DNA from 4 places in the Streptosporangium sp. CA-135522 genome. Region 1 is predicted to be linked to each of the others. Evidence: predicted binding sites of a transcription regulator. Region 1 holds the regulator's gene; each other region holds the start of a gene.
The links. The regulator LexA, encoded in region 1, represses DNA repair genes until DNA is damaged. The targets are predictions, from matches to a motif close to TCGAACANNTGTTCGA.
Positions count from the first base shown of each region.

Region 2: ruvC (crossover junction endodeoxyribonuclease RuvC) is a predicted target of LexA. The motif match lies at 2,183-2,198, and genes of this name have one in related genera.
Region 3: ACQPYK_RS14760 (SAV_6107 family HEPN domain-containing protein) is a predicted target of LexA. The motif match lies at 4,238-4,253, and genes of this name have one in related genera.
Region 4: recA (recombinase RecA) is a predicted target of LexA. The motif match lies at 2,328-2,343, and genes of this name have one in related genera.

Region 1 is NZ_CP192026.1:7,815,592-7,822,910, forward strand. It holds gene ACQPYK_RS36905 (vitamin B12-dependent ribonucleotide reductase) at 56-2,905, opposite strand; gene nrdR (transcriptional regulator NrdR) at 2,991-3,452, opposite strand; gene ACQPYK_RS36915 (LysM peptidoglycan-binding domain-containing protein) at 3,737-4,066, opposite strand; gene lexA (transcriptional repressor LexA) at 4,339-5,049, shown strand; gene ACQPYK_RS36925 (GTP-binding protein) at 5,204-7,177, opposite strand.
Region 2 is NZ_CP192026.1:6,662,148-6,669,466, reverse strand. It holds gene ACQPYK_RS31820 (cation:proton antiporter) at 1-925, shown strand, start outside; gene ACQPYK_RS31815 (GNAT family N-acetyltransferase) at 972-2,129, shown strand; gene ruvC (crossover junction endodeoxyribonuclease RuvC) at 2,231-2,818, shown strand; gene ruvA (Holliday junction branch migration protein RuvA) at 2,815-3,435, shown strand; gene ruvB (Holliday junction branch migration DNA helicase RuvB) at 3,527-4,585, shown strand; gene yajC (preprotein translocase subunit YajC) at 4,812-5,180, shown strand; gene secD (protein translocase subunit SecD) at 5,268-7,004, shown strand; gene secF (protein translocase subunit SecF) at 7,004-7,319, shown strand, end outside.
Region 3 is NZ_CP192026.1:3,109,982-3,117,300, reverse strand. It holds gene ACQPYK_RS14780 (amino acid permease) at 1-405, shown strand, start outside; gene ACQPYK_RS14775 (universal stress protein) at 402-1,310, shown strand; gene bldD (transcriptional regulator BldD) at 1,582-2,076, shown strand; gene ACQPYK_RS14765 (PP2C family protein-serine/threonine phosphatase) at 2,307-3,440, shown strand; gene ACQPYK_RS14760 (SAV_6107 family HEPN domain-containing protein) at 3,547-3,993, opposite strand; gene ACQPYK_RS14755 (L,D-transpeptidase family protein) at 4,315-5,109, opposite strand; gene ACQPYK_RS14750 (YbaK/EbsC family protein) at 5,229-5,708, shown strand; gene ACQPYK_RS14745 (arsenate reductase family protein) at 5,776-6,123, shown strand; gene ACQPYK_RS14740 (GNAT family N-acetyltransferase) at 6,306-6,854, shown strand; gene metF (methylenetetrahydrofolate reductase [NAD(P)H]) at 6,851-7,319, opposite strand, start outside.
Region 4 is NZ_CP192026.1:2,518,385-2,525,703, forward strand. It holds gene ACQPYK_RS11955 (glycoside hydrolase family 35 protein) at 1-578, opposite strand, end outside; gene ACQPYK_RS11960 (AraC family transcriptional regulator) at 678-1,556, shown strand; gene ACQPYK_RS11965 (DUF3046 domain-containing protein) at 1,636-1,830, shown strand; gene ACQPYK_RS11970 (hypothetical protein) at 1,864-2,169, opposite strand; gene recA (recombinase RecA) at 2,450-3,553, shown strand; gene recX (recombination regulator RecX) at 3,567-4,475, shown strand; gene rny (ribonuclease Y) at 4,912-6,531, shown strand; gene ACQPYK_RS11990 (S9 family peptidase) at 6,632-7,319, opposite strand, start outside.

The DNA.
Region 1 (7,319 bases):
TTTCGCCGACGCCCTGCTGCTGACCTGCTATTTCACGCCCAAAAGGCGCTCACTCTCAGCTGCAGCCGCTGGTGGAGCCGCAGCCCTCGCAGACGTAGCAGCTGCCGGCGGGACGCATCTTGGTGCCGCAGGTCATGCACAGCGGCGCGTCGGCGGTGCGGCCCTGGTGGGATTCCAGGGAGCCGACCCGCTCCGGCGCGGCCACGGCGACGACCTCGGTGACGGCCTCGATGGCGCCCTCCGTGCGGGCCTGAGGCTGCTCGATCGGCGCCGAGGTGGCCAGCTCGGCGATGACCTCGTCGGTGTGGATCGGGGCCGGGTCCTCTCCACGCTGCTGAGCGGCGCGCTCGGAGGCGGAGAAGATGCCGAGGGCGGCCCGATCGTCATAGGGCAGGTGGTCCAGCGCCAGGCGGCGGAAGATGTAGTCCATCACCGAGGCGGCCATGCGGATGTCCGGGTCGTCGGTCATGCCGGCCGGGTCGAAGCGCATGTTGACGAACTTGCCGACGTAGGTCTCCAACGGCACGCCGTACTGCAGGCCGATGGAGATGGCCACCGAGAAGGCGTCCATGACACCCGCGAGGGTCGAGCCCTGCTTGGACATCTTCAGGAAGACCTCGCCCAGACCGTCGTCGGGGTAGGACGAGGCGGTCATGTAGCCCTTGGCTCCGCCCACGGTGAAGCGGGTGGTGGTGCTGGGGCGCTGGTTCGGCATCCGCCGGCGGGTCGGGCGGCTGATCTCCACGACCTGGATCTCCGGCTCGGCGGGCGCGGCCTTCTCCTCGGTCTTCTTGCCCGCGACCGAGAGCGGCTGGCCGACCTTGCAGTTGTCGCGGTAGACGGCCAGCGCCTTCAGGCCGAGCTTCCAGCCCTCCATGTAGACCTGCTCGATGTCCTCGACCGTCGCGGACTCGGGCAGGTTGACCGTCTTGGAGATGGCGCCGGACAGGAACGGCTGGGCGGCGGCCATCATGCGGACATGACCCATCGGGGCGATCGCCCGCTCGCCCATCGCGCAGTCGAACACCTCGTAGTGCTCGGGCTTGAGGCCGGGGGCGTCCACGACGTGGCTGTGCGCCGCGATGTATTCGACGATCGCCTCGACCTGCTCCTCCGGGTAGCCCAGCTGCCGCAGCGCGCGCGGGATCGTCTGGTTGACGATCTGCATGGAGCCGCCGCCGACGAGCTTCTTGAACTTGACCAGGGCGAGGTCGGGCTCGATGCCGGTGGTGTCGCAGTCCATCATCAGGCCGATGGTGCCGGTGGGCGCCAGCAGCGAGGCCTGCGCGTTGCGGTAGCCGTTCTTCTCGCCCAGCTTGAGGCACTCGGTCCACTGGCGGGAGGCCTCGGCGTGGATGGCCTTGTCCATGGCCTCCAGCGTGCGCAGGTCGTCGTTGGCCGCGGCGTGCTTGCGCATGACGCGCTTGTGGGCCTCGGCGTTGCGCGCGTAGCCGTCGTAGGGCCCGACCACCGCGGCCAGCTCGGCGCTGCGGCGGTAGGAGGCGCCGGTCATCAGCGAGGTGATGGTGCCGGCGATGGCCCGGCCGCCGTCGGAGTCGTAGGCGTGACCGGTGGCCATGAGCAGCGCGCCGAGGTTGGCGTAGCCGATGCCGAGCTGGCGGTAGGCCCGGGTGGTCTGGTCGATCTTCTCGGTCGGGAAGTCGGCGAAGGTGATGGAGACGTCCATCGCGGTGATGATCAGCTCGGTGATCTTCACGAAGCTCGCGATGTCGAAGGAGTCGTCGTCCTTCAGGAACTTCATCAGGTTGATGCTGGCCAGGTTGCAGGAGGAGTTGTCCAGGTGGAGGTACTCCGAGCAGGGGTTGCTGGCCGTGATGCGGCCCGTCTCCGGGCTGGTGTGCCAGTCGTTGATCGTGTCGTCGTACTGGACGCCGGGGTCGGCGCACTCCCAGGCGGCCGTCGCCATCTTGCGGAACAGCTCCCGGGCGTCGACCTTCTCGATGACCTCGCCGGTCAGGCGGGCGCGCAGGCCGAACTCCTCGCCCTTCTGCACCGCGCGCATGAACTCGTCGGAGACGCGCACGGAGTTGTTGGCGTTCTGGTACTGGACGGAGACGATGTCCTTGCCGCCCAGGTCCATGTCGAAACCGGCGTCGCGCAGCGCGCGGACCTTGTCCTCCTCGCGCGCCTTGGTCTCGATGAACTCCTCGATGTCGGGGTGGTCCACGTCGAGGACGACCATCTTGGCCGCCCGGCGGGTGGCGCCGCCGGACTTGATGGTGCCCGCGGAGGCGTCCGCGCCGCGCATGAAGGAGACCGGGCCGCTGGCCGTGCCGCCGCTGGAGAGCAGCTCCTTCGACGAGCGGATCCGGGAGAGGTTGACGCCGGAGCCCGAACCGCCCTTGAAGATCACACCCTCTTCCTTGTACCAGTCGAGGATGGACTCCATCTGGTCGTCGACGGCCAGGATGAAACAGGCGCTGACCTGCTGCGGCGAGGCGGTGCCCACGTTGAACCAGACCGGCGAGTTGAAGCTGAAGACCTGGTTGACCAGGGCGTGCTTGAGCTCGTGGTCGAAGATCTCGGCGTCCTCGTCCGTGGCGAAGTAGCCGTGCTCGACCGCGGTCCTGGTGTAGACGCCCACCACGCGGTCGACGAGCTGCTTCAGGCTCCACTCGCGCTGCGGGGTGCCCACGGCGCCGCGGAAGTATTTGGTGGTCACGATGTTGGCGGCGTTGACCGACCAGGAGTCGGGGAACTCGACGTCCCGCTGCTCGAAGTTGACCGAGCCGTCCCGCCAGTTGGTCATCACGACGTCACGGCGCTCCCAGCGCACCTCGTCATACGGGTGCACTCCCGGCGTGGTGAAGATGCGCTTCATCTTCAGCCCCTTGCGCAACCGCTTGCCCCCACGCGCGACTGCGCCACTGACCGTTTCCGTCATGACTTCCCCCTTCCGGGGCTCCACAGAGCCCTCGAGTCGGACCACATCAACGCGCCGCTCTTCCCCCGGCGCCCGGGGTTGTGAATCAGTCCTGCTCGACGGAGCGTTCCGCCCGCAGCTGCTTGATCTCGGTTTCGAAATCGGCGAGGGTCTCGAAGCCCCGGTAGACCGAGGCGAATCGCAGGTAGGCCACCTCGTCCAGCTCGCGCAGCGGGCCGAGGATCGCCAGCCCGACCTCGTGGGCCGCGATCTCCGCGGCCCCGGTCGCCCTGATGCTCTCCTCCACGCGCTGGCCCAGCTGAGCCAGCGAGTCTTCGCCCACCGGGCGCCCCTGGCAGGCCCGCCGCACGCCCGCGATCACCTTTTCCCTGGAGAACGGCTCGGTCACCCCGCTGCGCTTGCCGACCATGAGCAGCACGGTCTCCTGCGTGGTGAACCTGCGCCCGCACTCCGGGCACGTTCGCCTGCGGCGGATGGCTCCGCCGTCCTCGGTGGACCGGCTGTCGATGACCCGCGTGTCAGGGTGACGACAGAACGGACAGTGCACGAGCGTCGCCTCCTTGACCCGGCAAGTGGCCCGCCTTCTCCTGCACTTCCACAGCGCTCCCGAAGAGACGCTCGCGCGCACCCCGAATGGTCGAGGTGCGGTAATAGAAACACAATCTATGGTGAAGTGCGTCGATTAAGCCACTAGATGTTGTGGTCCAACGGTAGGAGGGTCGGCGCATGAACGCAAGTTGGGACGGCCCCCTCGAGCGAAGTCGCTGATCAGCGCATCACATTCGCATGGGCCGGGCGTGTCGCCCTTCCGGCGACCCCCTCGCGCCCCCTTCAGCGGACGGAGTCGCCCGGCAGGTAGAGCCGGACCCCGGACCGGATCACGGAGTCGGACAGGCCGTTGAGCTCCATGATCCGACGGACCGTCGGAGCGGGGTCCGCTTCTCCCGTCACGGCGTCCGCGATCCCCCACAGCGTGTCGCCGCCGTGCACCACGACCCACGGCAGCCCCTCATGTCCCCCGCGCCCCCCGGCCGAGGCGGCGTCGATGCGCGCGCCGACCCAGAGCGCCCCCAGGGTGATCAGGGTGAGCAGCGCCACCACCACGATCCGCCCCCGCCGGGTGAGCCGGATCGGCGCACCAGGATATCGAACGTCCCCCACGGGCCCGGGACGCCGCACGGGCGCCCGTCCGGGCCCTCCTGTCGTCACGGTCGCCTTCATGATGGCCCCCACCCCTTCGACCTGGCCGAACACACGTCGAAGAAAGATCGGCGAATCGAACACGGTGTCGATCGAACTCCCGTACGATGTTGTACACCACGCCGCCGCTGATTTCGAGAACGACTCGAACAATTGTTTGAATACGATCTTCAACGGGGGTACGGTCGCTGTGTGCGACACAAGGAATACAGACCGGGAGGCGAGGAGATCGCATGAGCGAACATGACGAGAACGGGTCGGCCGTCAGTGACCTGGCGGTGCGCAGGCGCGACTCCCTCGGCCTCACCCCCAGGCAGCGGAAGATCCTCGAGGTGATCCGCGACTCGGTGCAGCAGCGCGGCTATCCGCCCTCCATGCGGGAGATCGGCGAGGCGGTGCAGCTCACCAGCACCTCCAGCGTGTCGCACCAGTTGACGGCGTTGCAGCGCAAGGGTTACCTGCGCCGCGACCCACACCGTCCTCGCGCGCTCGAGGTGCGTCTTCCGGGCGAGCCGGTGCTGTGGGTCGATCCCGACTCCCGTGACGACGAGACCCCGATCAGCCGTCCCACCGCCGCCTACGTGCCGCTCGTCGGCCGGATCGCCGCCGGCGGCCCCATCCTCGCCGAGGAGAGCATCGAGGACGTCTTCGCCCTCCCCAAGCAGCTCGTCGGCGAGGGCACGCTCTTCCTGCTCCAGGTGACCGGCGACTCGATGATCGACGCCGCCATCGCCAACGGCGACTGGGTGGTCGTCCGCCAGCAGCCGGTGGCCGACAACGGCGACGTGGTCGCCGCGATGATCGACGGCGAGGCCACGGTCAAGACCTTCAAGCGCAAGGACGGCCACGTCTGGCTGGTCCCGCACAACCCGAACTACGACCCGATCCCCGGCGATGAGGCGACCGTCCTCGGCAAGGTCGTGGCGGTTCTGCGCAAGCTCTGAGACGGCACGGCGAAGAAGCGGGCCCCGGATCGCGGGGCCCGCTTCTTTTTTGAGAACTTTCGATCACCTTAGGGCGCTCAGGACCCCTCTAGGGATTTTGAGGCGCCTCCAAGGACGCTCGGTGTGATGCGGGTGACACGAGGGCCGGCCGGCTTCACCGCGCCGTACCGCGCCGCGCGAGATGGAGCAGATACTCCTTTCGGTTGAGCGGGTTGCCGTCCGACCGCTCGCGCATCGGGACCGGGCCGCTGACCGGCCGGTCCCCCGACGTCCGCGACCACCAGACCCCTTCCCCGCGGGAGAGTCCGGGCAGCTGCCGCTCGAACTCGTGCACCCGGCGCGCGGGGATGTCGCCCTTGACCGACCAGACCTCCGCACCTCCGTGGGAGTCCCGGATGTCCGCGCCGAGGGCGACGAGGTGCGCGATGACGGCGTTGAGCACGTCGGCGGGCACCTCCAGCTCGAAGTCGTGGCAGGGCTCGTAGACGCGGGTGCCGGCGATGTCCAGCGCGCGCATCAGGACCAGCGGGGTGAGGTTGCGGAAGTCGGCGGCCGTGGTGATCGGAGAGGCGTAGCCCGTCCGGGTCAGGGTCACGACGCAGTCCGTCACCGCCCAGCCGTGGATTCCCTGCTCAAGCGCGTGCCGGACGGCGTCCTCGATCGCCCGGTGGAAGGGTCGCGGCAGTGAGCCGAGCTCGACCTCCCGCCGGTAGACGACTCCCGGCTCGTCGCCTGGTTCGATGCGCAGCCCGAGGGTCGCGAAGAAGTCGTTGCGGCCGTGCCGGTCGATCTCCTCGCAGGCTTCCCCGACACCCACCGGGCGTTCGACGTGAACCGTCCGGCTCTGCTCGAACACCGCCTCGACGCCGAACTCCTGGGAGAGCGTCTCCGCGATGACGCCCTTCTGGACCTCCCCGTACAGCAGCACCGAGGTTCCCTCGCCGGGTACGGCGCGCGTGTGGATGAGCGGATCCCGCTCGGCGAGGTCCACCAGGGCGGCGTGCAGCCGCGCCGCCTGCTCCGGCCGCTTCGGCCGGGCGAGGGTCTCCAGGCTGGGCGGGGCGAAATGCGAGCGCCCGGCGAGCCCGTCCGGCGAGCCGACCTGGTCGCCGACCCGGATGCCGGGCAGGCCCCACACCTTCGCGATGTCCCCCGCCGTCAGGTGGTGGATGTCCGTCCGCGCCCGCCCGACGACGTGGAGCGCGGTGATCTGTCCGGTGTCCTCGCTGACACCGCCGTCGGCCTCCCGGCGGTACCAGGTGATCCGCTGCCGACTGCGCAGTCCGCCGGAGTGCACGCGCAGATAGGCGATCTTCTCACCGGCGTCGCCGCGTTCGAGGGCGAAGACCGTGCCGCGCAGGCCGTCCTCCCCGGTGACCCGCGCCGGCGGGAGGAGCTGCGCGATCCCGTCGATGAGCGCGTCGACGCCCTGGCCGGCCAGCGCGGAGCCGAAGAACACCGGATGGAGCAGACCGGCGGCGGTCTGGGCGCGCAGTCCCGCCAGGAGCCGCTCGGCCGAGGGGACCATGCCGGCGACGATGTCGGCGAGCAGCGCGTCGTCGCTCTCGGTGAGGACATCCGTCACCCGGGAGCGGAAGCCCGGATCGGCCGGCGAGTTCGGTACGGCGCGCGCGTCGGGGAACCCGGCCCGCCGTACCGTGTTCATGGTGATGATCCGCGCTGCCAGCTTCCGCCGGATGTCCGCCGCAAGCTCCTCGTGACGGGCTCCGGCACGGTCGATCTTGTTGACGAAGATCAGGGTCGGCAGGCGCATCTTCCGCAGGGTCTTCATCAGGACGCGGGTCTGCGCCTGGACGCCCTCCACCGCGGACAGGACCAGGACGGCGCCGTCGAGCACTCCGAGCGCGCGCTCGACCTCGGAGATGAAGTCGGAGTGCCCGGGGGTGTCGATGAGGTTGACCCGCAGAGCACCGACGGTGAAGGAGGCGACCGCGGAACGGATCGTGATGCCACGGCGACGTTCGATGTCGTTCGTGTCGGTCTGGGTGCTGCCGGTGTCGACGCTGCCGAGCCGGTCGATGGCGCCGGTGTCGAACAGCAGGCGCTCGGTGAGGCTGGTCTTACCCGCGTCGACGTGGGCGAGGATGCCGATGTTGACGGTGTGCATGAGTGGTGGAGTCCTCGAAAACTCTCGTCCGGATAGGGCGCTGTGAGGTTTCGAAGACTCGCCGCATCTCATGCTCCTGGTGGTGATCCGTCTGCTGCCGGCATCCTTCCATCAATCGGTTCGGCGTTCGAGCCAATAAATT
Region 2 (7,319 bases), 1.2 Mb from region 1:
CTGGCCGCCGGCCGCGGCGCTGCTCCTGGGCGCGGTGCTCGCCCCGACCGATCCGGTGCTCGCCTCCGACGTGCAGGTCGGCGAGCCCGTCGACTCGGAGAAGGACGACGACGAGGTCCGTTTCACCCTCACCTCCGAGGCCGGGCTCAACGACGGCCTGGCCTTCCCCCTGGTATTCGCCGCCATCGCGATGGCGACCGCCGGAGGGTTCGGATGGGCCGGTGAGTGGGCGCTGGTGGATCTGCTCTACCGATGCGGAGCCGGCGTGCTCTGCGGCCTACTGGCCGGAAAGCTGCTGGGCCGGCTGTTCTTCCGCGCCCGGGTGTCCGACCTCCGGCTCGCCGAGCACCGGGACGGCTTCGTGGCGCTGGCCGCGACGCTCCTGGCGTACGGCCTCACCGAGCTGGCGCACGGATACGGCTTCATCGCGGTGTTCGTGACCGCGTGCACCATCAGGGCCGCCGAGCGCACCCACGGCTACAACGGCGTGCTGCACGGCTTCATCGAGCAGATCGAGCGTTTGTTCACCGCCTGGCTGATCCTGCTGCTGGGCGGCTTCGTGGCGACCGGCGGCCTGGCCGCGCTCACCTGGCGGGGCGCGGCCGTCGGCCTCGCGCTGTTGCTGGTGATCCGGCCGCTGACCGGGTGGATCGCCCAGCTCGGCGGCCCGGCGGGGCCGCGCGAGCGTGGTGTGACGGCCTTCTTCGGCATCCGCGGCATCGGCTCGCTGTTCTATCTCGCCTACGCCCTCGGCCAGGCCGACTTTGGCGTGCCCCCCGAGGAGCTTTGGGCGGTGGTCGCCTTCACCGTGCTGGTCTCCCTCATCCTGCACGGCGTCACGGCGACACCGATGATGGCGCGTCTCGACCACCTGCGCGCCAAGGTGGGGGACACCGGCATCGAGCCCGCCGCCCGGCATCTGTAGGGGCCGGTTCGCCCCTGCCCGAAGCCTCTGCCTAAGTTGGGACGTTGTGGAGCTACGCGAACTGACCGTCGACGACCTCGACGCGGTACTGGACAACCGCAGGCGCGCCTTCGGGCCCGTCCCCGCCCCGGAGGAGGAGAGGTGGCGGGCGATGACGGCCTCGGTGATGGCCGGGGGGAGATACCTCGGGGTCGTCGACGGCCCCCGGCTGGTCGCGACCAGCCGGATCCACGACTTCACGCAGTGGTGGCACGGCAGGCCGATCTCCATGGGCGGCGTCGCCTCGGTGACGGTCGCCCCCGAGGACCGCGGGCGCGGCGTCGGCCGGATCCTGATGCAGGCCACCATCGACCGCTGCGCGGCCCTGGGCCATCCGATCTCGGCGCTCTACCCGGCCACCACCCACATCTACCGGTCGCTGGGCTGGGAGCACGCCGGAGCCATGCACCGGGCCACCCTGTCCGCCGAGGCCCTGCGCACGATCAGGCCCACCGAACAGGTCAAGGTCCGCCGGATGGGGCCCGGCGACGCCTCCGAGGTGATCGCGATCCTCGGCCGCGTCCACGCCGCCACCCGCGCCTGCGGCCCCCTGGTCAGGGACGAGAGCGCCTGGCGCCTGTGCCTGGAGGAGAAGGACGACTTCCTCTACCTGGCCGACGACGGTTTCGTGGTCTACCACTGGGACGACGACGGCATCAGGGTCTCCAACCTCGTCGCGGGATCGGAGGCGACCGCCCGGGCGCTGTGGTCGCTGGTGGGCTCCTCCGCGTCGGTCGTCAAGTCGGTCCACGCGGTCGTCGCTCCCGACGACCCGGTCTTCTGGCTGATCGGCGACCGTCCCAGGGACGAGGTCGGGCAGACGCGCTGGATGTCGCGCATCGTCGACCTCGCCCCGGCCGTCGCCGCGCGCGGCTTCCCGGCGGGTGTCACCCTCGACACCGTGATCCGGATCGACGACCCCCAGCGTCCCGCCAACTCCGGCCCCTGGCGCCTGTCCGTCTCCGGTGGATCCGGTACGGCCGAGCCCGCCGGGACCCCTCCGGACGCCGGCCCCGTCTTCACAGCCGGTGCCTTCTCCGCCCTGTTCGCCGGTGTCCCGGCCGCCACTTTGCGCCGCTCGGGAATCCTCACCGGCCCGGCGGACGACGACGACGCCCTCGACACCGCCTTCCACGCCAAGCCGTACATGCTGGACTACTTCTGACGGCGATGCCGGGTGACCGTGCGAGAGGTGCTCCCACGCGGTAGAGTCGGGCACCGAACAGGTGTTCGGCGAGCGGAGGCGTGTCGGTGCGGTTGCCCGAGCTGCGGGTGATGGGGGTCGATCCGGGGCTGACCAGGTGCGGGCTCGGCGCGGTCGAGGGGCGGCCCGGAGCGCCGCTGAGACTCGTCAAGGTCGGGGTCGTCCGGACCCCGGCCGACGACGAGATCGGGGTCAGGCTGGTGGCGATCGAGGCGGGCATCGAGCGGTGGCTCGACGAGGTCCGGCCCGACGCGGTGGCCGTGGAGCGGGTCTTCGCCCAGCACAACCTGAGGACCGTGATGGGCACCGCGCAGGCGTCCGCCGTGGCGATCCTGTGCGCCTCCCGCCGGGGGTTGCCGGTGGCGTTGCACACGCCCTCCGAGGTCAAGGCCGCCATCACCGGCAGCGGCACGGCCGACAAGCGGCAGGTGGGCACGATGGTGACCAGGTTGCTGCGGCTGGAGGAGATGCCCAAGCCCGCCGACGCCGCCGACGCGCTCGCGCTCGCGATCTGCCACGTGTGGCGAGGCGGGGCGCAGAACCGGCTGGCCGAGGCCGTGGCCAAGACCAGGACCGAGCCGACGACGACCGCCGCCGCCTACTTCCGGGGGCGGGGCCGGGCCGGATATTCGAGAGGAACCACACAGTGATCGCCTCGGTGCGGGGACGGGTGGCCGCGGTCGCGCCCGACGGCGCGGTGGTCGAGGTCGGCGGGGTGGGCATGCTGGTGCACTGCACGCCGGGCACGCTGGCGACGCTCCGGGTGGGCGAGGAGGCCCGCCTGGCGACCTCGCTCGTGGTCCGGGAAGACTCGCTGACGCTGTTCGGCTTCGGTAGCGACGACGAGCGCGGCGTCTTCGAGATGCTGCAGACGGCCAACGGCGTCGGCCCCAAGGTCGCGCTGGCGATGCTGGCCGTCCACACCCCCAACGCGCTCCGGATGGCCGTGGCGAGCGCGGATGTGAAGGCGCTGACCCGGGTGCCCGGGGTGGGGCCCAAGGGGGCCCAGCGGATCATCGTCGATCTCAAGGACAAGCTCGGCACGCCCGAACAGGCCGTCAACGCCGCACTCAACGGCGGCGCGCCGGTGCCCGCCTGGCGAGACCAGGTGCATTCCGGCCTGGTCGGCCTCGGCTATTCGGCCAGGGACGCCGACGAGGCCGTCGCCGCGGTGGCCCCCCAGGCCGACGTCGAGGTGGCGGAGGGTCGTTCTCCGCAGGTCGCGGTGTTGCTCAAGGCCGCGCTTCGCGCGCTGAGCGTCCGATGAGAACAGGCGCCAGGATGCGGATCCCGCACGGAGAGAGTCGAGGCGGCCCCGGCGAGGCCGGTTCCGCCCGCGTGAGCGAAGGTGAACCGGCGTGAGCTTCGAGCGGGATCTGGTGTCGCCGGACGCCGAGGGCGACGAGCGGCTGATCGAGGCGGCCCTGCGGCCCAAACGGCTGGAGGAGTTCATCGGCCAGGCGCGGGTGCGCGAGCAGTTGTCGCTGGTGCTGCAGAGCGCGCTGCGCCGCAACCGGCCGCCCGACCACGTCCTGATGAGCGGCGGGCCCGGACTGGGTAAGACGACCCTCTCCATGATCATCGCGACAGAGCTGTCCGTGCCTCTTCGGATCACCTCCGGACCCGCGCTGGAGCGGGCCGGCGATCTCGCGGCGATCCTGTCGACCCTCTCGGAGGGGGAGGTCCTGTTCATCGACGAGATCCACCGGATGGCCCGTCCGGCGGAGGAGATGCTCTATCTGGCGATGGAGGACTTCCGCGTCGACATCGTGGTGGGCAAGGGGCCGGGGGCGACCGCGATCCCGCTGGAGGTCGCGCCATTCACCCTCGTCGGGGCCACCACCAGGGCCGGGCTGCTGCCCGCGCCGCTGCGTGACCGGTTCGGCTTCGTCGCGCACATGGACTTCTACGAGGTCGCCGAGCTGGAGCAGGTGCTGCACCGCTCCGCGCGCCTGCTCGGCCTGGAGCTTCCCGGCGACGCGGCCCGCGAGATCGCCGGACGGTCGAGGGGCACGCCCCGCATCGCCAACCGGCTGCTGCGCCGGGTCCGCGACTTCGCCGAGGTGCGGGCCGACGGTGTGATCACCAGGGACGTCGCCTCGGCGGCGCTGAACCTCTACGAGGTCGACGCCGAGGGGCTGGACCGGCTGGACCGGGCCGTGCTCGAAGCGCTGCTGCGCAAGTTCGGGGGCGGTCCGGTGGGGCTGTCCACGCTGGCGGTCGCGGTGGGGGAGGAACCGGAGACGGTCGAGGTGGTGGCCGAGCCGTTCCTGGTCCGTCAGGGCCTGCTGGCGCGCACTCCGCGGGGCCGGGTCGCGACCGCCGCGGCGTGGATCCACCTGGGGCTGACACCGCCGCCGGACGCGTTCGGAGCCTCGATGATCGTCGATCTTGAGGATGATCCGGGCCCCGTCTGACGTTGGGGTTTGATGGGGAAATCGTACAAAGTTGATCACAGATCGGTGACAACGGTATCGAAATGGGAACTTCCCTGCGTGCCTGTTCGTGACCTCGTTGCCGCGCTCCTAACAGCTCGCCTAAACTCCGTGGCTTGGCTGGCTGTGTAGGCTGACGTGCTGAGCGGCGTGGCCGTATACGACGTCCGGCGCAGGCCGGTCATTCTTAAGCGTAAGGAGCGGCCCCATGGGCGGCAACTACTCGAGCCTCATCATGATCGCTCTAATGGTCGTGGTGTTCTACTTCCTGCTCATCCGGCCGCAGCGCAAGCGGCAGCAGGAGCAGGCCCAGATGCAGAACTCCCTGTCGGCGGGGACCCGCATCATGACCACGACCGGGCTCTTCGCGACCGTGGTGGCGATCGACGCCGACGACGTGATCCTGGAGATCGCCCCCGGCGTCGAGACCCGTTGGATCAAGGCCGCGATCGGCCGTGTGCTGACCCCGGTCGACGACGTCGAGGATGGAGATGTCGAAAACGTCGATGTCGTGGACGACAATGTGGCGGAGACCGTGAAGCCGCACGCCGACGACCAGGACTCGCCGAAGAAGTGATGATCAGGCTTACCGACCATCCCCTATAGCCGAAAGAACTGACGACCAGTGGCCCGACCGACCAGCGGCCAGAACAGGCCGGGGCGCATGCTCCTGCTGCTTCTGGCGCTCATTCTCGCCATGGGCGGGGTGATGTTCCTGAACAAGGCATACACCCCGGAATATGGCCTCGACCTCGCCGGCGGCACGACAGTGACGCTGCAGCCCGTCACGCCGAACGGCACCCCTCCCACCGAGGAGAGCCTCAACCTCGCCGTGGGCATCATCCGCAACCGGGTGAACGGCAGCGGAATCTCCGACGCCGAGGTCGCCAAGTCCGGCGACAACATCGTCATCTCCGTTCCCGGAGCCGGACAGGAGGAAGTCGTCAAGCTGGTCGGCACCACCGCGGAGCTGAGATTCCGCCAGGTGATGGCGGTCACCGCCGGATCGCCGCCGCCTCCCGGTCAGATGTCCACCCCGGCGCCGACGCCGTCCGCCTCCCCGACGGCCACCGGTAAGCAGACCTCCAAGGCTCCCAAGCCGGCGCAGACGGCCACGCCGAGCCCGACCGGCTCGCCCGCCGGCCGCGCTCTGTCCTCGGCGCTCACCAACCCGAGCCCGGGCGCCACGCCCGCGCCTTCGGACAAGCCGGTCAGGAAGGGCAAGAGCCCCTCCCCGTCCGCCAAACCGAGCCAGAGCGCCGCCCCGTCGGCGCAGCCGACGGCACCGGCCGAAGACCCGATGGCGGGCGTCGACACGACCGGGATCGACCCGGCGGTGCTCAAGCAGTTCCAGGCGCTCGACTGCGCCAAGGACAAGGGCCAGGGCGCCCAGGACGACCCCGCCAAGCAGTTCGCCGCCTGCAGCCAGGACGGCAGCGCCAAATACGTGCTCGACAAGGCCGCCGTGACCGGCACCTCGATCGACACCGCGACCGCGGGCGTGGACTCCACCACCGGAGAGTGGCTCGTCCAGCTCTCCTTCAAGGGCGAGGGCCCGAACCAGTGGTCGAAGGTCACCACCACCGCCTTCAACTCGCAGCCGCCGCGCAACCAGGTCGCCATGGTCCTGGACGGCGTGGTGATCTCCGCGCCTGTCATCCAGGAGCCCATCACCGGTGGCCGGGCGCAGATCTCCGGCAGCTTCACCCAGGTGACGGCCGAGGAGCTGGCCGGCCAGCTCAAGTTCGGCGCGCTGCCGCTGAAGTTCAAGAAGGGCTCGATCGAGGAGGTCTCCTCCACCCTGGGCGCCGACCAGCTCCGCGGCGGCCTGATCGCCGGCGCGATCGGTCTCGGCCTGGTGCTCATCTACTCGATGCTCTACTACCGAGGACTGGGCATCGTCTCGGTGCTGAGCCTCGTGGTCGCCTCGGTCCTGACCTACCAGGCGGTGGTGCTGCTGGGTACGTTCGCGCACTTCCGCCTGTCGCTCTCGCACATCATCGGCCTCATCGTCTCGATCGGTATCACCGCGGACTCGTTCATCGTCTACTTCGAACGCATCCGTGACGAGATGAAGGAGGGGCGCCGCTCGCTGCGGACGGCCGTCGAGGTGGCCTGGACCCGCGCCCGGCGGACGATCCTGATCGCGGACGCCGTCATGTTCATCGCCGCCGTGGTCCTCTACTTCCTGGCCGTCGGCGGTGTGGCCGGATTCGCGTTCGCGATGGGCCTGACCACCCTGATCGACATCGTCGTGGTGTTCATGTTCACCAAGCCGTTCGTCGCCTTGCTCGCCAAGAGGAAGTTCTTCGCCAAGGGCCACAAGCTTTCCGGTCTCGACGCCGAGCGTATGAGCATCCAGACGGCCACCGGTTCCAAGCCCACCCCGCAGGAGGCCTGATGTCCGGCATCGCGCGCCGGCTGTACCGAGGCGAGGTCGACGTTGACTTCGTCGGGCGCAAGAAGCTCTGGTACGGCCTCTCCGCCGTTCTTTTGGTGATCTCCATCGCGGGTCTGATCTTCCACGGCCTGAACCTGGGCGTGGAGTTCAAGGGCGGGTCGGTCTTCTCCTTCAAGGCCCCGGCGGCCAACATCGAGCAGGTGCGGACGACCTTCGGTGACGCCGGCGCGCACCAGGTCATCGTGCAGACGACCAACAACGGCTGGCGGGTCACCACCGAGAGCCTTCCCGAGGAGGAGGTGACCACGGTCCAGA
Region 3 (7,319 bases), 4.7 Mb from region 1:
ATGTCGCGCGACGGCCTGATACCGAAGATCTTCGAGAAGGTGGACCCGCGCCGGCAGGTCCCGGTGGCCAACACGCTCATCGTGGCCGCCTTCGTCTGCGTGCTCGCCGGGTTCATCCCGCTGGGTCAGCTCGCCGAGGCCACCAGCATCGGCACCCTGTTCGCCTTCGCCATCGTCAACGTCGGCGTGCTGGTGCTCCGCCGCACCCGGCCCGACCTGCCCCGCAGCTTCAGGACACCGCTCTTCCCGGTCACACCGGTCCTCGGCGTGATCTTCTGCGTCATCGTGATGGTCGGGCTGGCCGGAGTCACCTGGCTGGCCTTCGCGATCTGGATGCTGGTCGGCCTGCTGGCCTACTTCCTGTACGGCTACCGCCATTCCCGCCTCAACAGGAGCGTCCGATGAAGATCGAGCATGTTCTCGCCGGTTTCATCCCCGAATCACGTGGCAAGGAGGGGCTGGCGCTGGCCGTGCGAATGGCCAGACAGGCCGGAGCCCGTCTGACGGTGGCCTACGTCCACCCACCCGCCTGGACCACGCCGGGCCCGGCCAAGATCGACGCCGAATGGCGGGCCTACGTGGCCGAGGAGGCCGCCTTGACCCTCGACCAGGCGCGACGGCTGCTGTCGGAGGTGGACGACGTGCCGATCGACTACCTCCTGCACGGCAACCGGGGCAGCGGGCGCGGCCTGGTGCAGCTCGTCGGCAAGACCAAGGCCGACGTGGTGGCCATCGGCTCGGCCCCGGGGGGCGGCCGAGGCCGCATCCGGCTGGGCAGCACCGCCGACCAGTTGCTGCACGCCTCCCCCGTGCCCGTGGCCCTGGCGCCCAAGGGGTACGGCGATGAGTCCTCGGCCGGGATCCGGCGGCTGACCGTGGCCTACCGGCGCGACCCCGCCTCTGACGAGGCGGTACGGCAGGCCGCCGGGCTCGCCGCGCAGATGGGTGTTCCGCTGCGCCTGATCACCCTGGTGGTGAGCGGCGGGCGGCAGGCGAGGATGGAGCGGGAGATGCTGGAGCGGCTGCGGGAGAAGGTCGCCGCCGATCTCAAGGCGGCCGCGCGCGGACACCGGCGGGTGCAGGTGGAGGTGGAGGTGCTGGAAGGCAAGGACGTGGCCGCGGCGCTCGGCGGCACCGACTGCGGGGGTGCGGTGCTGATCTGCGCCTCCAGCGAAACGGGACCGTTGCGCCGGGTCTTCCTCGGCGACATCTCCTCGAAGATCATACGCTCCGCGCCGTGCCCGGTGATGATGTTGCCCCGAAACCCGCCGAAGAAGCCCGGATCCGGTGTCAAGCAGGGGAAACCCTGATGGTTCACTATGCGGGGTGGGACAAGTGTGGCGATTGAGGAGGACCGCACCGGATCGGATTCGGCATCTTTTTTCCAATCAGCTTGACCTTAGCCGCCCACCGCTTTACCGTCACTGTCCGTAACCACACCTCGCGGCGTTATCGGGTAAACCCCGACGCTCCGGTCACCGAAGGTGCCTACCCCAGGCGCCAACCCGGTGGTTGGGGCATATGTTGCGAGGGAGCACAATCAAGTGAAAGCAGTACATAACAGAGCCGGGGGGCCACACGATGCCGTCTGAGTACGCCAAGTCGCTGGGTGCACGACTCCGCGCCATTCGCACCCAGCAGGGCCTGTCCCTGCACGGAGTCGAAGAGAAGTCCCGTGGACGCTGGAAGGCGGTTGTCGTCGGCTCCTACGAGCGCGGGGACCGCGCCGTGACGGTGCAGAAGCTTGCCGAACTGGCCGACTTCTACGGAGTGCCGGTCTCGGAGTTGCTGCCGGGTGGCGCTGCCCCGAGCCCGCTGGGCCCGACGCCGAAGCTTGTGATCGACCTCGAGCGTCTTGCTCAGCTTCCCAAGGAGAAGGCGGGTGCCCTCGCCCGTTACGCGGCCACGATCCAGAGCCAGCGTGGCGACTACAACGGCAAGGTGCTGTCCATCCGCCAGGAGGACCTGCGCTCCCTCGCCGTGATCTATGACAAGTCCCCCACCGAGCTGACCGAGGAGCTCATCAACTGGGGCGTCCTGGACCCCGAGGCGCGTCGCGCCGTCGAGTCCTTCTGACGACCTGTCCGATCGTGGGTGCGCCGGCGGCCGGCGTGCCCACCGCCGGGAAACACCGCCGGGAAATCTTGCCGTCTCGTTAGAACATCGCCTGCATCGCGCCCCGGGTGACAGTCCCTGTGGTAGGAAAAGGCAAACATGGCATTTAACGAGATGTGGTGGACATGGCAGGGGGAGAGGATCGGCACGATCACTCTCAAACGCGCCCGAAGAGCCGTCTCGACGCCCTCATGGCGTCCCTGGGGTCGACCAAGACCCGCGCGTTCCTGAGGCTGCTGACCTCCGTCGGAGGCAGCAGGACCCAAGACACCCTGAAGCTCCTGCCTTTCATCGTCATGGCCGTGGTGGCCCTGATCGACTTCGGCTCCGGTCCGACCGCCGGCCTGCTTCCCCTGCTGGCTCTGGGTCCGGCCTTCGCCAGCGTGGCCTGCGGGCTGGCCCGGACCACGGTCGTCGGTGTGATCGCCCTGGCGCTGTGCGTCGCGCTCGGCCTCTACAACGACATCATCTGGTCGCCCCGCACCAACATCACCATGGGCGCGATCCTCGGCGTCACCGTGGCCAGCGTGCTGGCCAGCGCCGGACGGCTCCGCCACGAGCGGCAGCTCGCCGACGTCCGCTCGGTGGCCGAGGCCGCCCAGCGCGTGCTGCTGCGGCCGGTGCCGCGGCGGGCGGGGCCCGGGATCGGCGTGGCCGTCTCCTACACCTCGGCCACCGCCGAGGCCAGGATCGGCGGTGACCTGTACGAGGTGGTCACCACTCCGCACGGGGTGCGAATCATCGTGGGAGACGTCCAGGGCAAGGGTCTGGAGGCGGTGGAGACCGCCGCGGTGGTGCTAGGCGCGTTCCGGGAGGCCGCCCACGACGAGGCCAAGCTCCAGGGCGTGGTGGCCCGGCTGGAGAACGCCCTGACCAGGGAGCTGTCCGGCGAACAGTTCGTCACCGCCATACTGGCCGAGATCACCGGGGGAACGTCCATCACCGTGATCAACTGCGGCCATCCGCCGCCCATGGTGCTCGGCGCCGACGGCGGACACTGGTTCGCCGATCCCCCGGACGAGGCGCTTCCGCTGGGCATGGGCTCGCTCAAGGCCAGCGAGCCGGTGCCGCACCAGATCCCGTTCGAGCCGGGCAACCAGGTTCTCTTCTACACCGACGGGGTCATCGAGGCGCGCAACGGGACGGGGCAGTTCTATCCGCTTCCCGCCCGGGCGCATCTGTTGAACGGCGCCGATCCGCAGCTCGCCCTGGACGCCCTCCGCGCCGACCTGTTGCGCCACGTGGGCCGTCCGCTGGGCGACGACGCCGCCATGCTTCTGCTGCGCCACCGCGCGGCCCGCCCGGCGACCTCGTCGGCGGCCTGACCGGTGAGGACGGACTCGGCCGCCCCAGGTCCGTCGACCAGCGCTCAGGGGCGCCGTCCGGACGCCCGCACGCCTGCGGCAGGTGGAAGATCCGGCGGAACCCGCGCTAGCCGGCGAGGGGGACGCGGCCGGGCAGCATGGGCTGGGTGGGCACGCCCAGCAGCTTCTCCACCGTGGTGACGAACCGCTCCGCCTCGGAGATCAGCTCCTCGGCGTCCCGCGCCGACACCACACGGGTCATTCCCGCCTCGGCCGAGGCGCGCTTGGCGGCGCTCATCTCGAAATAGGGCGCCCAGTCGGCGAGGCGTGGCTCGGCCTCGGGCAACAGCTCCCAGGCGCTGCGCAGCCGGCGCCGGCGGCCCTGCATGGGGCGCGGCCGTGCGGCCAGGACGGCGGCCGCCGCCCTGAGCGCCGCCAGGTGGGCGGCGACGTAACGGGTGGCGGGAGTCCGGGCGGCGGCGGCCTCTTCCAGGCAGTCACGCGCGTCGGTCAGGTGCGCCCGCACCGTGGGCGACAACCGGGGCCCGCTGGAATCGCTGAGCCGAGGGGTCATGTGCTTCAGCCTCCTAGGTCGCAAGCGGCTCCCGGCGTCTTCGCCGGTGAAGTCAACACTTGCAGACCCCACCGACAAATTCGCCGGGCGGCCGGACGAGGAGCTTCCCCTCTCCCCGTCCGCCCCGGCCTGCCCCGAGTCGCCTGTGACGACACGGGACGGCCGACCGCCCTGGACGTGATCCGCGAGTCCCACGTCATTGCATCGAACATAAATTCGATCACTCGCAGTGTCAAGTAAAGCGACGAACAAAGGTTCGATCTCTCTAGAGACGCGAAAGCCCCGGGAGATCGCGATCTCCCGGGGCTTTCACCTGCGTGCTTACCGGACGAACCGTCCCCGGACGTGCACCGGAACGTCCTTGCCCAGCAGGCTGGGAAGCATCCCGGCCACGTTCATCGGCAGTCGGACGCAGCCGTGCGAGGCCGGAGCCAGCGGCACCGACAGCGCGCCGTGGAAGGCGATGCCGCCGTTGAAGAAGATCGGGTTGTAGAGCTGGCCGAGGTAGGACTTGTGCCAGCCGCCCCTGCGCCAGGTCGTCTTGTAGTCGCCGGTCGGCGTGCGGGCGCTGCCGCAGAACCGCTGCACCTTGCCGTTCCAGTTCGCCGTCTCGCAGTACGGGATACCGCTGCCGGAGGAGGTGTGGCTGATCAGCTTCACCCGGCCGTCGACGTAGAGGACCATCACCTGCGTGGTGAGGTTCATCTCGACCCGGGTCGGCTTGCCGCCGGGCACCAGCACCTTCGGCGCCTTCGGCGCCTCCAGGGCGTGCCAGGTCCTGCTCGCCACGGTGCTGGTCGGCGAGATGCCGTTGACCTTCTGGAAGGCCCAGACCGCGGCCTGGGTGGCCCCGCCGTACTGACTGTCGATCTTGCCGGGCGCGTAGCCGAGCTCCTTCAACCGGGTCTGGAGCACCTTCACCGTGGCGCCCTTGGCGCCGATCCTGAGCGTCTTGCCGGGCGAGACGAACGCGGTCGTCCCGGCCTCGGCCGCGGCGACCGGGACCGCCGAGGCGACGGTCCGGGCGTTCGCGACGCCGGGAGAGCTCAGCGCGGAGACGAGCACGGCGCCCGCCGTCATGAGCGCGGCCGCTCCGAGCCGTCGTTCAACCCCCATCTAAAATCATCCCCTCATATGACTGATGCCCGAACCAAGGGACCATAGCGCATGATTCGCCTGTCTCCGCCACCGGTGATGAAGCGGCAATCAATGGTCAATCTGTTTAGAGTGGCCGCGTGCCAGAAAAGTTGCATCCCAACATCGAGAAGGTGGCCGCGGCCCTGGAAGAGCACGAGGTCTCCGGCGAGATCGTCGTGTTCGCCGAGGCCACCCCGACCGCCGCGACGGCCGCCGCGCAGCTCGGCTGCGAGGTCGGCGCCATCGCCAACAGCCTGGTCTTCGACGCCGACGGACAGCCGCTCCTGGTCCTCACCAGCGGCGCCCACCGGGTGGACACCGATCTGATCGCGCAGACCGTCGGCGCGGCGAAGGTGAAGCGGGCCACCCCCGAGTTCGTCCGCGCCGCCACCGGCCAGGTCATCGGCGGCGTCGCCCCGATCGGCCACCCCGCCCCGCTCCGGACCCTGGTCGACACCTGGCTCGAACGGCACGAGGTCGTCTGGGCCGCCGCCGGTCATCCGCACACGGTCTTCCCCACCTCTTTCGCCGAGCTCGTCCGCATCACCGGCGGCACCCCGGCGCAGGTGGAGCGGTGACGGCCTCGCGGGGCGCGGCCGCCCACGCGCACGACGTCCCGGCCGCCCGGCCCGCACAGGAGGATCGATGACCACCGTCTGGCACAACCCGCGCTGTTCCAAGAGTCGCACGGCGCTGGCAGCCCTCACCGAGTCGGGCCGGGAGGTGACCGTCCGCCGCTATCTGGACGACCCGCCGACGTCCGCCGAGCTGTCGGAGATCCTGGACCTGCTCGGCCTGCAACCATGGGACATCACCCGCATGGGCGAGGATCGGGCCCGGGAGCTCGGGCTGGCCTCGGCGCCCCGGGAGCGTGAGCGGTGGATCGCGATCCTCGCCGCCAACCCCGTGCTGATCCAGCGCCCGATCGTGCTGACCGAAGACGGCCGCGCGGTGGTCGCCCGCGATGGGGAGTCGCTGGAGGAGCTGCTGTAGAGCGGGCCGCGAGGGGCCGGGCGGCGCGCCCGCGCCCCTTCCCGGGCCCGGCTCGCCCGGCCCCGGCCCCGGCCCTCCGGGATCGCGGGCAAAGGACGCTCTAGTAACTTATGAAAGTCACCAAACGCCACTTACGTACTTTTCGACGGTCAAGGCGGTGTCTGCCCTGCTAGGGTGCGTGCGTGATCGGACTGCGACGGGTCGCCCCCGATGAGTTCACCACCCGGTTGGACGCGGTCCTGGAGATCTACACCGCGGCGATGAAGCCACCCGCCGACCAGCTTCCCGGCCGGAAGACGATCATGGGGAACCACGCCGTCCACCCGGGATTCAGCTGCCTGTTCGCCGAGCGCTCCGACGGGACTCCGGTGGGCCTGGCCTACGGTTTCCACGGGGTGCCCGGGCAGTGGTGGCACGACGTCGTCCACCGGGCGATGGCCGAGCGCAACGGCGAGGCGAGCGCGCGCGGCTGGCTCGGCGACGCCCTGGAGCTCGCCGAGGTCCACGTCCATCCGGACTATCACGGCAAGGGCATCGGCCGGGCGCTGGTCACGGGCATGTGCGCCGGCCGCCCGGAGCGCACCGTCGTGCTGTCCACCCGCGACCAGCCCACCGCGGCCCGGCATCTCTACCGCAGCGTCGGTTTCGTGGACCTGCTCACCCAGTTCGTCTTCCCCGGCGGCTACGAGCGCTACGCGATCCTCGGAGCCGTGCTCCCGCTGAGCCGCTAGGCCGGCTGGACGCTCAGCGCGGCCACCTCGGACCGGACGTCGAGGGCCTGGAAGACCTCGCGGGTCGCGCTGGAGCGGTTGAAGGTGATGAAGTGGATTCCGGGCACGCCCTCGTCGAGCAGGGTCTGGCAGAGCTCGGCGGCGTGTTCGACGCCCAGCCTGCGCACGGCGACCGGGTCGTCGGCGACGGCCTCGAACCTCCTGGCCACCTCCGGCGGGAAGGGCGCGCCGGAGAGCTGCTCCGACCTGGCGATCGTGCTCATCTGGGTGACGGGCATGATGCCGGGGATGATCGGGGTGTCACAGCCCCTGGCCGCCACCCGGTCGCGCAGCCGCAGGTAGTCCTCCGCCTGGAAGAACATCTGGGTGATCGCGTAGTCGGCGCCCGCGCGGCACTTGCGCACGAAGTGCTCGGTGTCGTCCTCCACCGAGCTCGACCTGGGGTGCTTGTAGGGGAAGGCGGCC
Region 4 (7,319 bases), 5.0 Mb from region 1:
ATGTGGTCCTCCGGCCCGTCGGAGGTGAACAGGGGAACCTCGATCCCCGAGTCGCGCAGGAGGTCCACGAGGTGGAGCAGGTAGCCGGAGTCCGATCCGTAGGAGCCGTACTCGTTCTCCACCTGCACCATGATCACATTTCCCCCCTGGGTGATCTGGTGCTCTGCGATCCTGGGGACGAGCTGGTCGAACCAGTGGTCGACCCGCTCCAGATAGGCGGCGTCGCTCGTGCGGACCCGCGCGCCGACCAGGTGGGTCAGCCAGGCGGGCAGGCCGCCGTTCTCCCACTCCGCGCAGATGTACGGCCCGGGCCGCACGATCGCGAGGAGGTCGTGGCGGGCGGCCGCCTCCAGGAAGTCTCCCAACTCGTCCAGCCGCCTGAAGTCGCCCGGCCGCGGTTCGTGCAGGTTCCACGGAACGTAGGTCTCCACCGTGTTCAGGCCCATCGCGCGCACCATCGCCAGCCGGTGGTCCCACTGGGCGGGGTGCACCCGGAAATAGTGCACGGCCCCGGACAGCAGCCGGAACGGCGCGCCGTCCAGGAGGAACTCCCCATCTGTGATCGAGAACTCACGCATCAACCGATCCCTTCCATCTCGTGACGGGATCGTCATCGGGCTTCACTACGATCCCCCAAGTCAGCACCGCAAGCCTGCCGACCGGAGCCGGGGGAGGCCATGGACAATTCGCGGCGGCCTGTTGGACCGATCGAGTGGACCGAGGGTCAGGAGCACTGGGACCACTGGTGGCACTACCTGACGCCGAGCCCCGCCCATCGGCGGCTGGGCCTGACCTGCCTGGGCGTGGGCATGCAGCAGGGACGCCTGCCGGCCGTCGGCCCCCGCGTTCTCGAACACCACGTCGCGGTGGTCATCCTGTCCGGAGAGGGCTGGTTCTCCTCTGACGGACGGCCGCCCGTGGACGTGCGGGCCCCGGTCCTGCTGTGGCTGTACCCGGGGGTCGTGCACCACTACGGCCCGTACGAACCGGGCTGGTCGGAGTGCTTCGTGGACTTCACCGGCCCCGCGACGGACGCCTACCGGGAATTGGGCTTCATCGACCGGCAGGAGCCGGTCGTCCCCCTGTCCTCGGCCGAGGCCGTACAGCACCTCGTCAAGAAGATGGCGACCGTGTGCCGGCAGGGCGGGCCGCACGTGGAGGTCGAGACCTCGGCGGCCGTGCACGAACTGCTCGTCGCCCTGCGCCGCGGCCGGGCGGACCGGGATCCGAACGGCCACCCCGTGCTGGAGAGCCTGGCCAGGGACGCCTGCCTGCCGCTGACCATCCCCGAGCACGCGCGGCGGATGGGCATGACCGTCGCGGAGCTGCGGGACTCCGTCCGCAGGAGCGCCGGCTGCAGCCCCAAGGACTACGTCCTGTCGATCAGGCTGACCCGCGCCAAGGACCTGCTCGCGGGCACCGACCTCGGGGTCGCCTCCATCGCGCGACGCGTCGGCTACGACGACCCGGCCTACTTCACGCGCATCTTCACCCGGCGGGTCGGATCGGCGCCCAGCGTCTTCAGGGAGCAGCGGTCACGCGGGTTCATCGGCTGAGGTCCGGACGTCGCCACGGGACGTCCCGGCCGCGGGTCCGCCTGTCATGAGCATGGCGGGAAGGCGCCACACTTGGAGGATGCGCCTGTCGGATTTCTGGAACCGGATGAAACTGCACTTCGGTGACTCGTACGCGGAGTCGTGGGCCCGTGACTACATCATCGCCGATCTGGGCGGCCGGACCGTGAACCAGGCGCTGGCCGACGGCTTCGCGGCCAAGGACGTCTGGCGGGCCGTGTGCGGGGTGTCCGACGTTCCCGCCCGGCTGCGCTGACGGGCCCACCGGCCCCGGACCGGCCCGAGCAGGTCAGACCGACGTGTCCGGTATGTCCGGCGTGTTCGGTCTAGGCGTGCCGTCGAGCAGTTTCCCGACCAGACCGGCCGCACGGCCGGGGTCCTCGGCGCTCTCCTGGCCGTCCGGCGCCCACAGGAAGAGCCAGCCGTCCCCGGCGGGACTGGCGAAGACGATGGTCTGCCGCCCGTTGCCCGGATGCCACACCCACAGCACCGGATTCCCGGCTCCGAGCATGCGGCACATCAGCCCCCGACCGCGCAGTCCGGCGGCCAGCGACTCAAGGTGGGCCAGGCGTTGCTGGACGAACGGGGCGGTCACGTCGGGCACCTCGGGATCGTTGTGCCTTCAGCATCACCCCAGCTCAGCCGGATGACAACAGCTCCGGACGAATGCCCGGGAATGTCTCCCCGAGGAGGGATCGGCCGCCTCCTGTGACTCGTGTCGCGCAGGGAACGCCCGGTGCCGTTGAGCCACGATCGAACAATCGTTCGGCTATATTGGACACGCCGCCACTCGTGGCGTGCTCTCCAGAAAATGTCGGTGGCACCCCGTAGCTTTCTGGCAACCGATTCAACCCGCGACCCTTCAGGGGGCTCCCATGGCGGCTAACGACCGCGAGAAGGCGCTTGAGACCGCGCTCGCCCAGATCGAGCGTCAGTTCGGCAAGGGCTCTGTCATGCGCCTCGGCGACGAGACCCGTGCACCCATCGAAGTGATCCCGACCAGCTCCATCGCGCTCGACGTGGCGCTGGGCATCGGCGGGTTCCCGCGCGGCCGCATCGTCGAGGTCTACGGTCCCGAGTCCTCGGGTAAGACCACCGTCGCGCTGCACGCGGTGGCCAACGCCCAGCGAGCCGGCGGCATCGCGGCGTTCATCGACGCCGAGCACGCCCTCGACCCGGAATACGCCAAGAAGCTGGGCGTCGACACCGACGCGCTGCTCGTCTCCCAGCCCGACACCGGTGAGCAGGCGCTGGAGATCGCCGACATGCTGATCCGGTCCGGCGCCGTCGACCTGCTGGTCATCGACTCGGTCGCGGCCCTGGTGCCCAAGGCTGAGATCGAGGGCGAGATGGGCGACAGCCACGTCGGTCTCCAGGCCCGCCTGATGTCCCAGGCGCTGCGCAAGGTCGCCGGCGCGCTCAACAACACCGGCACCACCGCGATCTTCATCAACCAGCTCCGCGAGAAGATCGGCGTCATGTTCGGCTCGCCCGAGACCACGACCGGTGGAAAGGCGCTGAAGTTCTACGCCTCGGTCCGTCTCGACATCCGCCGCATCGAGACGCTGAAGGACGGCACCGAGGCGGTCGGCAACCGCACCCGGGTGAAGGTCGTCAAGAACAAGATGGCCCCGCCCTTCCGCGTGGCCGACTTCGACATCCTCTACGGTGTCGGCATCTCCCGTGAGGGCGGCCTGATCGACATGGGCGTCGAGCACGGCTTCGTCCGCAAGTCCGGCGCCTGGTACACCTACGAGGGCGACCAGCTCGGGCAGGGCAAGGAGAACGCCCGCAACTTCCTGAAGAACCACCCCGACATGGCCAACGAGATCGAGAAGAAGATCAAGGAGAAGCTCGGCATCGGCCCGCGCCTCGACACTCCGGCCACCCCGGCTCCGGCCGCCGCGGCTCCCGCTCCGGCTCCGGCCGCCTCCGGCCGTGGTCCCAAGGCGGCCACCCCCAAGCCGGGTGACGTCTGAGCCGGATCGATCGATGACGACGGGACCTGACTCCGGTCCGGCCGACGCGGCCGGGCCGCGGGACTGGGGCGCCTGGCCGGACGTGCCGGAGGCGGGATCCTCCGGGACGGGCAGGCGGGGGAGTGGTCGATCACGGCGTTCCCGCCGGGATCGGCCGGGCGACCGGGAGGCGTTCGGCTCGGAGGAAGTCGGCGGCTCGGCCCCGGGAAGAGACGCCGGCTTCGCCCCGGACGGCGGGCCCGCCTTCGGAGACGACGTCGAAGCGGGGGCGCGAGAGCGCTCCGGCGGGGATAGCCGGGGCCGGGGCGGTCGCGGTTCGCGTCGCGGCGCGAAGCGGTCCCGGGGCGCCTCCGCGGGGTTCCTGCCCGACGGGCCGGTCGAGGGATCTCCGGCGAGCCAGGGGCCCGCCGCGGACCCGCAGGCGGTGGCACGCGCGATCTGCCTGCGGCTGCTGACCATGGCGCCGCGCACCCGTGCCCAGCTCGCCGAGGCGCTGCGCAAGCGTGAGGTGCCCGAGGAGGCGGCCGAGGCCGTGCTGGAGCGGTTCTCCGAGGTCGGGCTCATCGACGACGAGGCGTTCGCCGCGGCATGGGTGAGCTCACGCCACTCCGGGCGAGGTCTCGCCCGCAGGGCCCTCGCCTCGGAGCTGCGTCACCGCGGGGTGGACGAAGACACCGTCAAGGAGGCGGTGGAGCAGCTCGACCCGGAGCAGGAGGCGGAGACGGCGCGCAGGCTCGTGGCGCGCAAGCTCCCCTCGACGCGGGGTCTGGAGCCGGCGACCAGGACCCGGCGGCTGGCCGGCATGCTCGCCCGGAAGGGATACGGTCCGGGTCTGGCCTTTCGCGTGGTCCGTGAGGCACTTGAGAACGAAGAGGCGGAAAGTCCCGCATTTTCGGAGGAGCTGGATTACCCGCCTGACTAGCAAAAGCATGTCGGCGATGTTTTACCGGGAAACCGGTCCTCAAGTGATGTCCTGACCCATGAGACCGGTGCCGTCACCCCCGGTGACGCCGGGGGTCACCCGCCTTCACCGGGTTCTGTCGAGGCGGTGAGGAAAGAAACATCGGCTCCTCATGTTTAAGCGGCTCCCAACGGGGCTTTGCTTGCCCGTTACCTCTTTGACGCTTAACCTCGACGGCAGTGAGGAGTTACTCCGCGCAGTGCGGATTGTCATAACGGTGAATTACGGACGAGCGGGCTTGACGGATACGGACGGGCGAGGTGCCGGCGGGAATGGCCGGTGCGTCGTCGCCGCCGTGTTGATATCTGTCCTGGTGGCGCCAGCGCTTGGACTTTCCGTGCCGTGCGTGTGACCCTCGCGTGCTTGATATCTGCGACGCGAGGAGGGCGGGGCGCGCATGGATCCGGTTGTGGTCGTCACATTGGCGGGGGCGGTTGCGGTGCTTGCCGTGGTGACGATAGCCGCACTGATCGTGTTGCTGCGTCGCACCGGTGGAGCCGCCGGCCGGCCGACCGGTCCTTCCCCCGAGCAGGAGGCCGAGATCCAGGCCGCGCTGGAGGAGGCCAGACGCGAGGCCACCGAGATCCGCACCAGAGCGCAGAGTGACGCCGAGGAGGTCCTGCGCAGGTCCGAGGCCACCGTCGAGGCCGCCGCCGAGCTGCGCAAGGAGGCGGAGGCGGAGAGCCGGGTGCTGAAGTACGAGCTCAAGGAGCTGCGTTCCGACCTCGAGCGCAGGGAGAACCGGCTGGGCGAGCGGGAACAGCGCCTCGACGAGGAGGCCAGGCGCCAGGCCGACCGGGCGCGCAAGCTCGCCGAGACGGAGACCAAGCTGGCCGACCGCCGCGAGGACCTCGACCGGGTCGCCCAGGAGCGCAGGGCCATCCTGGAACGGGTGGCCGGGCTCACCGGCGAGCAAGCGAAGGCCGAACTGGTCAGGGAGATCGAGAACCAGGCCAAGCGCGAGGCCGCGCTGATCGTCAGGGAGATCGAGGGAGAGGCGCGCAAGGAGGGGGAGAAGCGGGCCACCAAGATCGTCACATTGGCCGTCCAGCGGGTGGCCACCGAGCAGACCGCCGAGTCCGTGGTCAGCGTCCTGCACCTGCCCGGCGACGAGATGAAGGGCCGCATCATCGGCCGCGAGGGCCGTAACATCCGCGCCTTCGAGTCGACCACCGGGGTCAATCTGATCATCGACGACACGCCCGAGGCGGTGCTGCTGTCGTGTTTCGACCCGGTTCGCCGGGAGACCGCCCGGCTGACGTTGGAGAAGCTCGTCCTCGACGGGCGTATCCACCCCCAGCGCATCGAGGAGGCGCACGAGCGCAGCAGGGCGGAGGTCCAGGAACTGTGCGTACGCGCCGGTGAGGACGCCCTGGTGGAGCTCGGCATCACCGACATGCACCCGGAGCTGATCACCCTGCTCGGCCAGCTCCGTTACCGCACCTCCTACGGCCAGAACGTGCTGGGCCATCTCGTGGAGTCCGCCCACCTCGCCGGGATCATGGCGGCCGAGCTGCGGCTCGACTCGGTGCTGCTCAAGCGCTGCACGGTCCTGCACGACATCGGCAAGGCCCTCACCCACGAGGTCGAGGGCAGCCACGCGCTCATCGGCGCCGAGATCGCCAGGCGGTACGGCGAGCACGAGGACGTCGTCCACGCGATCGAGGCCCATCACAACGAGGTCGAGGTCAAGACCGTCGAAGCCGTCCTCACCCAGGCGGCCGACGCCATCAGCGGCGGGCGTCCGGGCGCCCGGCGCGAGTCGTTGGAGGCCTACGTCAAGCGGCTGGAGCGCCTGGAGGAGATCGCCACCTCCTACGACGGTGTCGAGAAGGTCTTCGCCATGCAGGCGGGCAGGGAGATCCGGGTCATGGTGAAACCCGACTCGGTCGACGACATCCAGGCCCAGGTGATCGCTCGCGACGTCGCCAAGCAGGTCGAGGAGGAGCTCACCTACCCCGGCCAGATCCGCATCACGGTCGTCCGCGAGTCCCGGGCCACCGAGTTCGCCCGGTAAGCCAGGCGAGTCCGGTGAACACGGCCAGCCCGGCCGGCCCGGTGAGTCAGGTGAGCACGGTGAGCCCGGCCGGCCCGGTGAGCGCGACGACCGCGACGCGTCAGCTCCGGAAGACCTGCTGGTAGAAGGCGAGCTCGGTGGCGAGCGCCGCGCTGCGGGTCTCGGCGCGGCGGAAACCGTGGGCCTCGCCCTCGAAGGTGAGGTAGGTGCACGGGACGCCGCGTTCGGCCATGGCGTCGGCGAAGGCCTGTGACTGCGCCGCGGGGACCACCGGGTCGGACAGGCCCTGCAGGAGCAGCATGGGGCAGCTCACCTCGGCGACCCGGCCGAGAGGTTCGCGCGCGCCGTACAGGACGGGATCCTCCGGACCCACCAGCCACTCGATGTAGCGGGACTCGAAGTCGTGGGTGGTCGCGACGAAGGAGGCGAGCGCGCTCACCCCGTAGTAGGAGACCCCGCCGGCGAACGCGCCGGACGCGCAGCAGGCCGCCATGACCGTCCAGCCGCCCGCGCTCCCGCCCCGGATCGCGATCCGCCGCGGGTCGGCCAGGCCTTCCGCGGCCAGCCACTCGGCGCCGGCGATCGAGTCCTCCACGTCGACCACGCCCCACTGGCCGCGCAGCTGGTCGCGGTAGGCGCGGCCGTAACCGGTGGAGCCGCCGTAGTTGACGTCGAGCACGCCGATGCCCCGGCTGGTGAAGAACGCCTTCTCCAGGTCGAGGGCGCCGGTGCTGCGCCCGGTGGGACCGCCGTGGACGAACACGACGTATGGTGGGGCGCCGTCGCCG